2 regions of the Cellulomonas electrica genome follow, and region 2 is predicted to be linked to the other one. Evidence: predicted binding sites of a transcription regulator. Region 2 holds the regulator's gene; the other holds the start of a gene.
What was found. The regulator LexA, encoded in region 2, represses DNA repair genes until DNA is damaged. The targets are predictions, from matches to a motif close to TCGAACANNTGTTCGA.
Positions count from the first base shown of each region.

Region 1: the regulator LexA is predicted to act here: its motif matches at 2,480-2,495, upstream of QMF98_RS00130 (replicative DNA helicase).

Region 1 covers NZ_AP026442.1:27,416-33,128, forward strand. Annotated here, with positions in the region: gene QMF98_RS00120 (branched-chain amino acid ABC transporter permease) at 1-530, opposite strand, end outside; gene QMF98_RS00125 (branched-chain amino acid ABC transporter substrate-binding protein) at 630-1,874, opposite strand; gene QMF98_RS00130 (replicative DNA helicase) at 2,528-5,713, shown strand, end outside.
Region 2 covers NZ_AP026442.1:2,240,000-2,245,712, forward strand. Annotated here, with positions in the region: gene QMF98_RS10340 (aldo/keto reductase) at 1-610, shown strand, start outside; gene nrdR (transcriptional regulator NrdR) at 590-1,156, opposite strand; gene QMF98_RS10350 (LysM peptidoglycan-binding domain-containing protein) at 1,284-1,727, opposite strand; gene lexA (transcriptional repressor LexA) at 2,015-2,761, shown strand; gene QMF98_RS10360 (L-lactate dehydrogenase) at 2,831-3,835, opposite strand; gene QMF98_RS10365 (ATP-dependent DNA helicase) at 3,922-5,713, opposite strand, start outside.

The sequences.
Region 1 (5,713 bases), 1.5 Mb from region 2:
ACCAGCCGGATCGGCTGCTGCGCGTTCACGCCGCCGAGGTTGCCGCCCGTCAGCTTGGGCAGCACGAAGTGCACGAACTCCTGCAGCACGAAGGAGGCGCCGATCGCGGTGATGAGGAAGACGAGGGCCGGGGCGCCACGGCGCCGCAACGGCCGGTAGGCCACCCGTTCGAGCCCCACCGCGGCACCGCCGGCGACCGCCATGCCGCCGACCATCGCGACGAGCAGGTACAGGATCGTCATCAGCGTGCCCTGCTGGTAGGCGTCCCCGCTGGGACTGAAGCCGAGCAGCATCAGCGTCGCGTACTGGCCGAACATGCCGAACATGAAGATCTCGGAGTGCGCGAAGTTGATCAGGCGCAGCACCCCGTAGACCAGCGTGTAACCGACCGCGACCAGGGCGTAGATGGACCCGTAGGTCAGGCCGTCGACCGTCAGGGCCCAGAAGTTGCGGCCGAGGGCGCCGATGTCGAAGGCGCTGACCATGCTTCCGGCGAGGACGTGCCCGCCGGCGAGCAGGAGGACGCTCATGTTGCTCCTAACGAGAACCGCCACGGCACGCGGCCATGACGGGGCGAGCGGGACTGACGACGACGGCCGGGCCCTGGTGGGCCCGGCCGTCGTCCGGGGTCACTTCACCTGGTAGACCCAGGTGCTGGCCGAGGCCAGCTCACCCGTCGAGTCCCACTTGTAGTTCTTGGCCAGCCCGGCGCCGTCGTACGACGAGACGAACTTGACCAGGTCGCCGCGGGCGGTGATGCCCTTGTCGATGCCCTTCAGCATGATCGTGCCGAGGTCGTACGCCTCGACCGAGTAGACGCCGGGGGCGACGGAGAACATCGCCTTGTAGTCTGCCGCGAACTTGTCCGGGGCCGGGCCGCACGGGCAGGTGAGGTAGGCGCCCTTGGACGCGTTGCCTGCCTGCTTGACGAACTCGGGGTCGTTGGTGCCGTCGCCGGAGGCGAACGCCGCGGTCACACCGCCCTGACGCAGCTGGGACACCAGGGGCGCCGCCTCGGCGTAGTAGCCGCCGTAGTACACGGCGTCGGGCGATGCGTCCTTCACCAGCTGCACCGCGGCCGAGAAGTCCTTGTCACCCGTCTTCACCTTGGCGTTGCAGGAGGAGACGGCGACGGAGCCGAGCGTCTTCGCGACGACGGTGGCCAGGCCGATGCCGTAGTCGGAGTCGTCCTGGATCACGCAGACCTTCTTGTAGCCCAGCGTGTCCTTCATGTAGCTGGCGATCGCGCCGCCCTGGGAGTTGTCGTTGCCCAGGCCACGGAAGAAGTTGTTCCAGCCGTTGGTGGTCAGGCTCGGGTTGGTGGCCGAGGCCGTGAGGGACAGCAGGCCCGCCTGGTTGAAGATGGTGCCGGTCGCCTTCGTCTCACCCGAGAACGCGGGGCCGAGCAGCCCGATCACCGTGCTGTCCGAGACGATCTGCGGCGCTACCTGGGTGGCCTTCTGCTGGTCACCCTCGGTGTCGAACTGCTTAACGGTGACCTGGCAGCCGGCGTTCGCCTTGTTGTGCTGGTCGACCGCGAGCTTCAGCCCGTTGAGGATGTTGGTGCCGAGGGCCGCGTTGGGACCGGTGAGGGCACCGGCCATCGCGATCGAGATGTTGCTGCAGGTCGCCTTGCCGTCGCCGGCCGGGTCGGCAGCGGCGCCGCTGCCCGAGGCGGACACCTTCTTGCCGGTCGCGTCCACCTGCACGAGCGGCTGGATGGACAGGCTGCTGGAGGCGGAGCTGCCGCCGGTTGCGCCTGAGGTGCTGCCCCCGCCGCCGCCGCCCGTGCTCTTCGAGGAACAGCCGGCCAGCACGAGGCCGGCGGTCATGACGAGCGCCACGCCCGCGAGCCGCGGTGTCGATCTGCGCATGTGTGCTACCTCCTGGTTGGTCGAGGCACGGCCTCCGTCCCGACCCCTGAGCGTCGGGTTGGCACGCAAGGTAGGCCCGTTGCGTTTCCGTGGAGTTTCCACTTCACACGCAAACGGATCACGAGTCGAGATCCGGAGGGCCACGATGCGATCACGCCCTCGACTCGGGTGACGACGATGGTAGGGGTCAACCGGCCGGGATGCGATGCCTGTTACCGACGCGTCACATCGGACCGCTGCGGCGTCACGGGTGCGTCGGTGCTGGGGACCGGGCTGGGGACGAACCGGACAGCCCGCGTCGGCAGGTGTCCGCAGGCTGTCCACGGTGTGAATCCGAGACCAATTCGTGATGATGGGGATGCGCTCCACAGCCCGTGCACAGCGCTGTCGCAGGTCGCTGACGTGCCGGAAGACGTTCCGGACGGTTGTCCACAAGGCTGTCCACCAACTGTGCACAGCCGCGCCGCCGTGGCTCCACAGGGGGTGTGGACGGCGGTCGTTGAGCGGTGCGGCGGCGGCCGCCTACTCTCGCCCTGGCCCCTCGTGGACGGGCCGTGCGTGCGGTCGCAGGGGGCGGTGTCCGTGAGGATGTCGGTGGCGTCCGGTAGAACACACGTTCGAGAGTGCAGGACGGCGAGCGGGGTGGAGGACCGGTGACCATCGAGGACCTGGAGTACGGCGTGCCGTCCGCGCGGTCGCACGGCGACTCCGGCGACCGGCGGTACGACCCGGCAGACCGGCTCCCGCCCCAGGACCTGGACGCGGAGCGGTCCGTGCTCGGCGGCATGATGATCAGCAAGGACGCGATCGCCGACGTCATCGAGCAGCTGCGCGGCACCGACTTCTACCGGCCCGCCCACGAGATCGTGTACGAGGCGATCCTCGACCTGTACGGCCGCGGCGAGCCGGCCGACGCGGTCACGGTCGCCGACGAGCTGACCAAGCGCGGTGAGATCGGCCGCATCGGCGGTGCGCCGTACCTGCACACGCTGATCGCCACCGTCCCGACCGCCGCGAACGCCGGCTACTACGCGCGCATCGTCCGCGAGCGGGCCATCCTGCGGCGTCTGGTCGAGGCGGGCACCCGGATCACGCAGCTCGGCTACGCCACCGACGGCGGCGACGTCGACGAGCTGGTGAACTCCGCCCAGGCCGAGGTGTACGCGGTCACCGAGAGGCGGGCCAGCGAGGACTTCCTGCCGCTGTCGCAGATCATCGGCGGCACCGTCGACGAGATCGAGGCGGCCGGTCACCGTGGCGAGGGCATGCAGGGGGTGCCGACCGGGTTCGCCGACCTGGACCGGCTGACCAACGGCCTGCACGCCGGTCAGATGATCGTGATCGCCGCTCGGCCGGCCATCGGGAAGGCGCTGGCGCTCGACACCGCGCTCCCGACACCCACCGGGTGGATGACGATGGGCGACGTGCAGGTCGGCGACCTCCTGCTCTCCGCCGACGGCACACCCACCCGGGTGGTGGCCGCCACGGACGTGATGACCGGCCGCCCCTGCTACCGCGTCACCTTCGACGACGGCTCGACGATCGTCGCGGACGCGTGGCACCAGTGGGCGACGCGCACTCGCGCGGACCGGCGCCGCAGCGACCGGGGCCGGCTGGGAATCCGGACGACGGAGGAGCTCGCGGCGACGTTGCGGTGCGCCACCGTGGACCAGCGTGCCAACCACAGCGTCGACACGGCGGCGCCGCTCGACCTGCCGGAGGCCGAGCTCCTCGTCGACCCGTACGTCCTCGGCGTGTGGCTGGGGGACGGCAGCGCGGACGGCGCGCGCTTCGTGTCGGCCGACCCCGAGATCGCGATGGAGATCGAGTCGCGCGGGTACGTGGCCCCCGCGACGGTGTGGTCGCGGGGGCCGGCGGGTACCCGCGGCTACGGGATCGCGCTGCCTCCCGCTGAGCCGTTCGCGGAGCGGGAGTGCGAGGTCTGCGGCGCGCCGGACGTCGAGTGGCGGCTCCGGACCCTCGGCGTGCTGGGGTCGAAGCACATCCCGGCGCAGTACCTGCGTGCCAGCGAGCGGCAGCGCCGCGATCTGCTCGCCGGTCTGCTGGACACGGACGGAACCGTCAACCCGACGGGCAGCGTGCAGCTGACGTTCACGGACGAGCGACTGGCAACCGACGCCCGGGAGCTCGTCCACACGCTGGGCTACCGCAGCGGACTGTCCACGCGGCGGGTGGCAGGGAGCCGCGAGTCCCGCTCCACGGCGTACACGATCACCTTCACCACCGACGACGACGTGTTCCTTCTCGAGCGGAAGCGGCTGGTGCACAAGGACCGGCGGCGGCCCTCCACCCCGCGCCTGAGGCAGCGGATGGTCGTCGCGGTCGACCGGGTCGACTCCGTGCCGGTCCGGTGCGTCGAGGTCGAGCACGCCGATCACCTGTACCTCGCGGGACCGGCGATGATCCCGACGCACAACTCGACCCTCGGGATCGACATCGCCCGGTCGGCCTCGATCAAGCACAACATGGCGTCCGTCGTGTTCTCGCTCGAGATGAGCCGCAACGAGATCACCATGCGACTGCTGTCCGCCGAGGCGCGGGTGCACCTGCAGAAGATGCGCACCGGTCAGATGGGCGAGGACGACTGGGCCAAGGTCGCGCAGACCATGGGCAAGATCTCCGAGGCGCCCCTGTTCATCGACGACTCCCCCAACATGTCGCTGATGGAGATCCGCGCCAAGTGCCGTCGGCTCAAGCAGCGCCACGACCTCAAGCTGGTGATCATCGACTACCTGCAGCTGATGAGCTCCGGCAAGCGCGTCGAGTCCCGCCAGCAGGAGGTGTCCGAGTTCTCGCGTGCGCTGAAGCTGCTCGCCAAGGAGCTCGAGGTGCCGGTGATCGCCATCTCGCAGCTGAACCGTGGTCCGGAACAGAGGACCGACAAGAAGCCGCAGATGAGCGACCTGCGTGAGTCGGGCTGCCTGACGGAGGACACCCGGATCCTGCGAGCGGACACCGGCGCGGAGACGACCTTGGGCGAGCTCTACGCGCTCGGTGCCCGTGACGTTCCCGTCTGGGCCTTGGACGACCGCCTTCAGTACGTCCGGCGCCACCTGACCCACGTGTTCCCGACCGGCGTCAAGCCTGTGTTCCGGCTCACCCTCGCCTCCGGCAAGCGAGTCACGGCCACGGCGAACCATCCCTTCCTCACCTACGAGGGGTGGACGCCGCTCGAGGAGCTGAGCGTCGGGTCGAGGCTGGGCGTGCCGCGGCACGTGCCCGGTCCGGAGCGCACCGCGCACTGGGACGACCGCAAGGTGGTGATGCTGGCGCACCTCCTCGGAGACGGGTCGTTCGTGCGACGCCAGCCCATCCGGTACGCGTCGATCGACGAGGCGAACCTCGCTGCCGTCAGCGATGCCGCTGCAGCCTTCGGCATCACGCCGCTCCGTGACGACTACGCGGCGGCGCGCGTGACGACCCTGCGGCTGCCCGCTCCCTACCGGCTCGCTCGCGGGAAGCGGAACCCGATCGCGGAATGGCTCGACGACTTCGGATTGTTCGGCGCCCGGAGCCACGAGAAGTTCGTGCCGACCGAGGTCTTCCACCTGCCGAAGCAGCAGATCGCGCTGTTCCTCCGGCACATCTGGGCGACGGATGGGTCCGTCACCGTGAACGCCACCGGCCGCGGTGGCCGGATCTGCTACGCGTCGACGTCTCGTCGGCTCGCGGAACAGCTCGCGGTGCTCCTGCTGCGGTTCGGCATCTCGACTCGGTTGCGGACCGTCCGTAAGGCGGGTTACCGCGACGGCTACACGCTCGACATCTCCGGGGTCGACGACCAGCGGCGGTTCTTGCAGGAGATCGGTGTGCACGGC
Region 2 (5,713 bases):
GGCGGAGACGATCGGTGCACTCGCGGGTGCGGTCCGCGCCGGGAAGGCACGGGCCGTCGGCATCTCCTCGTACTCGGCGGACCGGACCCGGGAGGCGCTGCGCGTCGCCGACGAGCTCGGCATCCGGCTCACGGTCCACCAGTCGGCCTACTCCATGCTGAACCGGTGGGTGGAGCGGCCCGGGAGCGACGGCCGGTCGCTGCTGGACGTGGTCGGTGACGCCGGGATGGGCATGGTGGCCTTCTCGCCGCTCGCGCAGGGGATGCTCAGCACCCGCTACCTGCACGGTGTACCGGCGGGCTCCCGCGCTGCACGGGGCGGTCCCCTCCGCCCCGAGTGGCTCACCGAGGAGGCGCTGGGGCACGTGCGCGCGCTGGACGAGATCGCACGGGCTTCAGGACGGACGCTGCCGCAGCTCGCGCTGGCGTGGGTGCTGCGCGACCCACGGGTGACGACCGTGCTGGTGGGTGCGCGTACGCCGCAGCAGCTGGACGAGAACCTGGCCGGTGCGGCGACCGCGCCGCTGACCGAGGACGAGCTCGTCGCGGTCGAGCCTCACGCCGTCGATGCCGGCATCAACCTCTGGGGTTCACGCTCGAGCGACCTCTGACGGCGGACCCGGCGGCGTCGGGACCGACGGTCGACCGTCGGCCGGGCTCGCAGCCGGCTCCTCCGTCGCGTCGGGAGCCACGTCGTCGGAGTCGTGGTCCTCGTGCGCGGCCCGCAGCACGGTGATCGCCGCCTCGAAGTCCTCCAGGGAGTCGAAGCCCTGGTACACGGAGGCGAACCGGAGGTACGCGACCTCGTCGAGCTCGCGCAGCGGACCGAGGATCGCCAGCCCGATCTCGTAGGCGTCGACCTCGGCCTGGCCGGACGAGCGGAGCGTCTCCTCGACGCGCTGCGCCAGCAGGGCCAGGTCGTCCTCGCTGACCGGCCGACCCTGACAGGCCTTGCGGACGCCGTTGACGACCTTCTCCCGGCTGAAGGGCTCGGTGGCGCCGGACCGCTTCACCACCGCGAGGCTCGTGGTCTCGAGCGTGGTGAACCGTCGTCCGCACTGCGGGCACTGACGTCGACGACGGATCGATGCACCGTCGTCAGACGTCCGCGAGTCCACGACGCGCGAGTCGGGGTTCCGGCAGAAGGGGCAGTGCACAGGGGTCCTCTCACCTGTGCCGCCACCCGGGGGCGGTCGGCGGCACCGTCGAACGACCCCTCCGACTCGTCGGGGTCGCAGGCGACGCTAAGCGACGCCTGCGGGCCGCGCAAGGAACGAAGGGCCGTCAGCCGGCGGCGGGAACCACCAGCTCCTCGCCCGCCACCAGGCCCGAGTCGCCCATCCCGTTCAGCTTCTGCAGCTCGACCACCACGTCCCGGACGTCCTGACCGGGACGCGCGACCGACGCGGCGATGCCCCACAACGTCTCGCCCGGCGTCACGACGTGCCGCTCGACCACCGGAGCGGAGGCGGGTCCGTCAGCCGCTGCCCTGCTCCCCAGGACGCCGACGCCGGCCACGAGCAGCAGCGAGAGCGCCGCCACCACGACGCGCCCCCGCCGGGTCAGCCGCAGCGGCCGCTCCTGAGCCGACCGCTCGTCCGCCGGCGCCGTCGCATCCGGCACCAGCCGGAGGTGCCGCTCCCGCGTCCCTGCGACACCGCGAGGCGCCGCCGCACCAGCCCGGACGGGAACGACCGCCGGACGTGCCGTGACCAGGATCGCGCTCATGCTGCCCACCTCCGTCGCGGGTGGCACCTCGCGGCGCCACCACCGGATCGAACATCCGTTCGTCGAACGTCTGTACGATGTCTACCAGACCCGACCGACATCCGTCGAGACACGCTCGAACAGGTGTTTGAGTCCGGGTGCCGCGGGCCATACGCTCGCTGCACGGCGACAGACCATCACCGACCACTGACACGACCCGCGCGGCGCTGGGACCAGGCGGGACGCGGACGGCGGGGTCGGTGGGCGCGACGGTCCGGCACGCCGCCGGCCACAGGGAGGACAGCGCGGTGACGGACAGCAGGCGGACGGACGAGGACGGGACCCTCGCCTCGGTGCACGCACTACCGGACGGCGCCCCCGACGACGAGGGGCTCACACCGCGTCAGCGGTTGGTGCTGGCGACGATCAAGCAGTCCGTCGAGGGCCGCGGCTACCCGCCGAGCATGCGGGAGATCGGCGAGGCGGTCGGCCTGACCAGCCCGTCGTCGGTCAAGCACCAGCTGACCGTGCTCGAGCGCAAGGGCTACCTGCGCCGGGACCCGAACCGGCCCCGCGCGATCGAGGTGGTCCAGCCCGACGACTCCCGTGCGGTGCGCATCGGGACGGCGGAATGGGCGGCCGGTCTCGACCCCGACCTGCCGGAGCTGGACCGCACCCCCGGGCCGGCATACGTGCCCGTCGTCGGACGGATCGCGGCCGGTGGCCCGATCCTCGCCGACCAGGTGGTGGAGGACGTCTTCCCGCTCCCCCGCCAGGTGGTCGGCGAGGGCGACCTCTTCCTGCTCCGGGTCCGGGGCGACTCGATGATCGACGCCGCCATCTGCGACGGCGACTGGGTGGTGGTACGGCGCCAGCCGGTGGCGGAGAACGGCGAGATCGTCGCGGCGATGATCGACGGCGAGGCGACGGTCAAGACGCTCAAGCGCACGGACGGTCACGTCTGGCTGATGCCGCAGAATCCCGCGTACGCACCGATCCCCGGCGACGACTCGACGGTGCTCGGTCGTGTGGTCAGCGTGCTGCGCAGCCTCTAGCGCGATCGGCGCACGCCAGGACGGCCCTGCGGGCCCGCCGGTCAGGACCGGCGAGCCCGCAGGCGTCGACTAGAACCCGAACTGCCGCGCGACCGACCGCACCGCGTCGGCGGACCGTCGCATGCCCGCGAGCTCGTCGCTGGACATCGGCACCGGCATCCGCTCGCCCACGCCGTCGGCCGCCACCACGGCCGGGACGGAGAGGCAGACGTCGCTGATGCCGTGGTAGCCCTCGAGCAGGGACGAGACCGGCAGGATGCGGTGCTCGTCCTTGAGGATCGCCTCGATGATGCGCGAGCCGGCGAGCCCGATGGCGTAGTTCGTCGCGCCCTTGCCCTCGATGATCTTGTAGGCGGACTCGACCACGTCGCGGGCGATCGCCTCCCGGACGCCGGCGGTCAGCGGACCACGGTCGCCGAAGCCGTTCCAGTCCAGCAGCGGCACCGCGCCGAGGCTCGCCGAGCTCCAGAGCGGGATCTCCGTGTCCCCGTGCTCCCCGGCGACGTAGGCGTGCACGTTCTGCACCGCAACCCCGGTGTGCTGGGCGATGAGGAAGCGCAGGCGCGAGGAGTCGAGCACGGTGCCGGAGCCGAACAGCTGCGACGGCGGCAGGCCGGAGATCTTCAGCGCCGCGTAGGTCACCACGTCGACAGGGTTGGTCACCATCACGTAGACGGCGTTCGGCGCCACGCGGACGATGCTGGGCAGCACCTTCTGCACCAGTGAGATGGTCGCCCCGGCCAGGTCGAGGCGGCTCTGGCCGGGCTTCTGCTTGGCGCCGGCCGTGAACATCACCACGTCGGCGTCGGCGAGGACCCCGATGTCGTCCGAGCCGACGACCTCCGCCATCGACATGAACTGGATCCCGTGCGACAGGTCCAGCGCCTCGGCCTCGACCTTCGCGCGGTTGATGTCGAACAGCGCCACGGTCCGCGCCGAACCCCTCATCAGCGCGGCGTAGGCCATGGTCGACCCCACGGCGCCCGCACCGACGATCGCCAGCTTCGAGGCCCTGCGGGGAGAGAAGACGGTCCCGTGCAGGCCACCCTCGTCGATGTCGTCGCTCTCGCTCACGGCTCCTCCTCGCGGTGCGCCGCGACCTGGCGGCGGCAGCAGGACGTTGGTCACGCCCTGACCGGATCACCCCGGTACTCGGAAGGCTAGTCGGCCGCCGCCAGCCGTTGCAGCGCGGAGAGAGCGACGTCACGCCGGGTCGTCGTCCAGAACGGCGGCATGCTCCTGGTCAGGAACGTGCCGTACCGAGCGGTCGCCAGACGAGGGTCCAGGACCGCCACCACACCCCGGTCGTCGACGGTCCGGATCAACCGGCCGGCACCCTGCGCCAAGAGGAGGCCGGCGTGCGTCGCGGACACCGCCATGAACCCGTTCCCCCCGGCCGCCGCGACGGCTTCCGTGCGAGCCGCCATGAGAGGGTCGTCCGGCCTCGGGAACGGGATGCGGTCGATGATCACCAGCCGGCAGGTGGCGCCCGGCACGTCGACGCCCTGCCACAGCGACAGGGTGCCGAACAGGCACGTCGACTCGTCGGCCGAGAACTGCGCGACCAACGTGGGCAGCTGGTCGTCGCCCTGCAGCAGCACCCGGACGTCGAGCCGCTGCCGCATCGCCTCGGCGGCCGCCTGTGCGGCCCGGCGGGACGAGAACAGGCCGAGCGTGCGACCGCCGGCGGCGCGCACCAACGCCTCGATCTCGTCCAGCTGAGCCGCTGTGGCGGGCTCCCGACCGGGTGGCGGCAGGTGCCGCGCCACGTAGCAGATCCCCTGCTTGCCGTAGTCGAACGGGCTCCCGACGTCGAGGCCCCGCCACGGCTGGGTGGCCTCGTCCCCGTTCGACGACCGCTCCGGGGGGACGCCGGTCTCGACGGCGGGCTGGGCCGTTGCCTCGGGCGGGCCGGTGAGGCCCATCGACCGGGCGACCGGCTCGAACGAGCCGCCGAGCGTCAGGGTCGCCGACGTCAGGACGGCCGAGCGACCGGCCAGCAGGTTGGTGCGGATGAGTCCGTGCACGGCGAGCGGGGCGACGAGCAGCCGCGCCAGGGTGCCGCCGCGACGATCCTCGGAACGGCTGCACCACAGCACCTGCCGGCGGGCGTCCTCCGGGTCGGCCGTCATCCGCTCGGCGACCTCGAAGAGGGACAGCATCGCGGTGCTGGCCATCTTCACGCCGCCGTCCGGGCCGCCGCCCGCCGCCGCGCGGCTCGGGTCCGGCTTCAGCGCGCTGAGCAGGGCGCGGGCGGCGTCCCGCACGGAGCCGACCACGTCACGCACGGCCGGTGGCAGGCCGTCGGCGAACCGTGTCTCCGGCAGCTCGACCAGCGTGGCGGCGAGCGCGCGGCCGGCGGCGTCCAGGTCGGTCGTCGGGACGCCGCCATGACGACGGGCCAGCCGGGCGGCGTGCTCCACGGTCGCCAACGACAGCTCGTCGGTCGCCTGCGCCGTCACCCTGTCCGTCAGCTCGTGCGCCTCGTCGACGATCAGCACCTGGTGCTCCGGCAGCACGTTCGGCGACCCCGACGCCGCGATCCCCAGCATCGCGTGGTTGGTCACCACGACGTCGGCCGCCCGTGCCGCGGCGCGGGCCCGCTCCGGGAAGCACTCGTCGACCATCGGGCACGTGGAGCCCAGGCACTCCAGCGACGTGACGGACACCTGCCGCCACGCCCGGTCGCTCACGCCGGGCACGAGGTCGTCCCGGTCCCCGCTGTCCGTCTCCTGCGCCCACTCCCGCAGCCGCACCACCTGCTCACCGAGGCTCTCGCGGCCGGCCTCGGCGTCGGGCGCCGGGTGGTCGGCCGCGCCGCGACGCTCGCCGAGATCGAACAGGACGGCGGTGTCGTCCTCCGGGTACCCCCCGGCCACCTTGTGCACGCACAGGTAGTTGTGCCAGCCCTTGAGCAGCGCCGTCGTCGGTCTGCGGGGCAGCCGGTCCGCC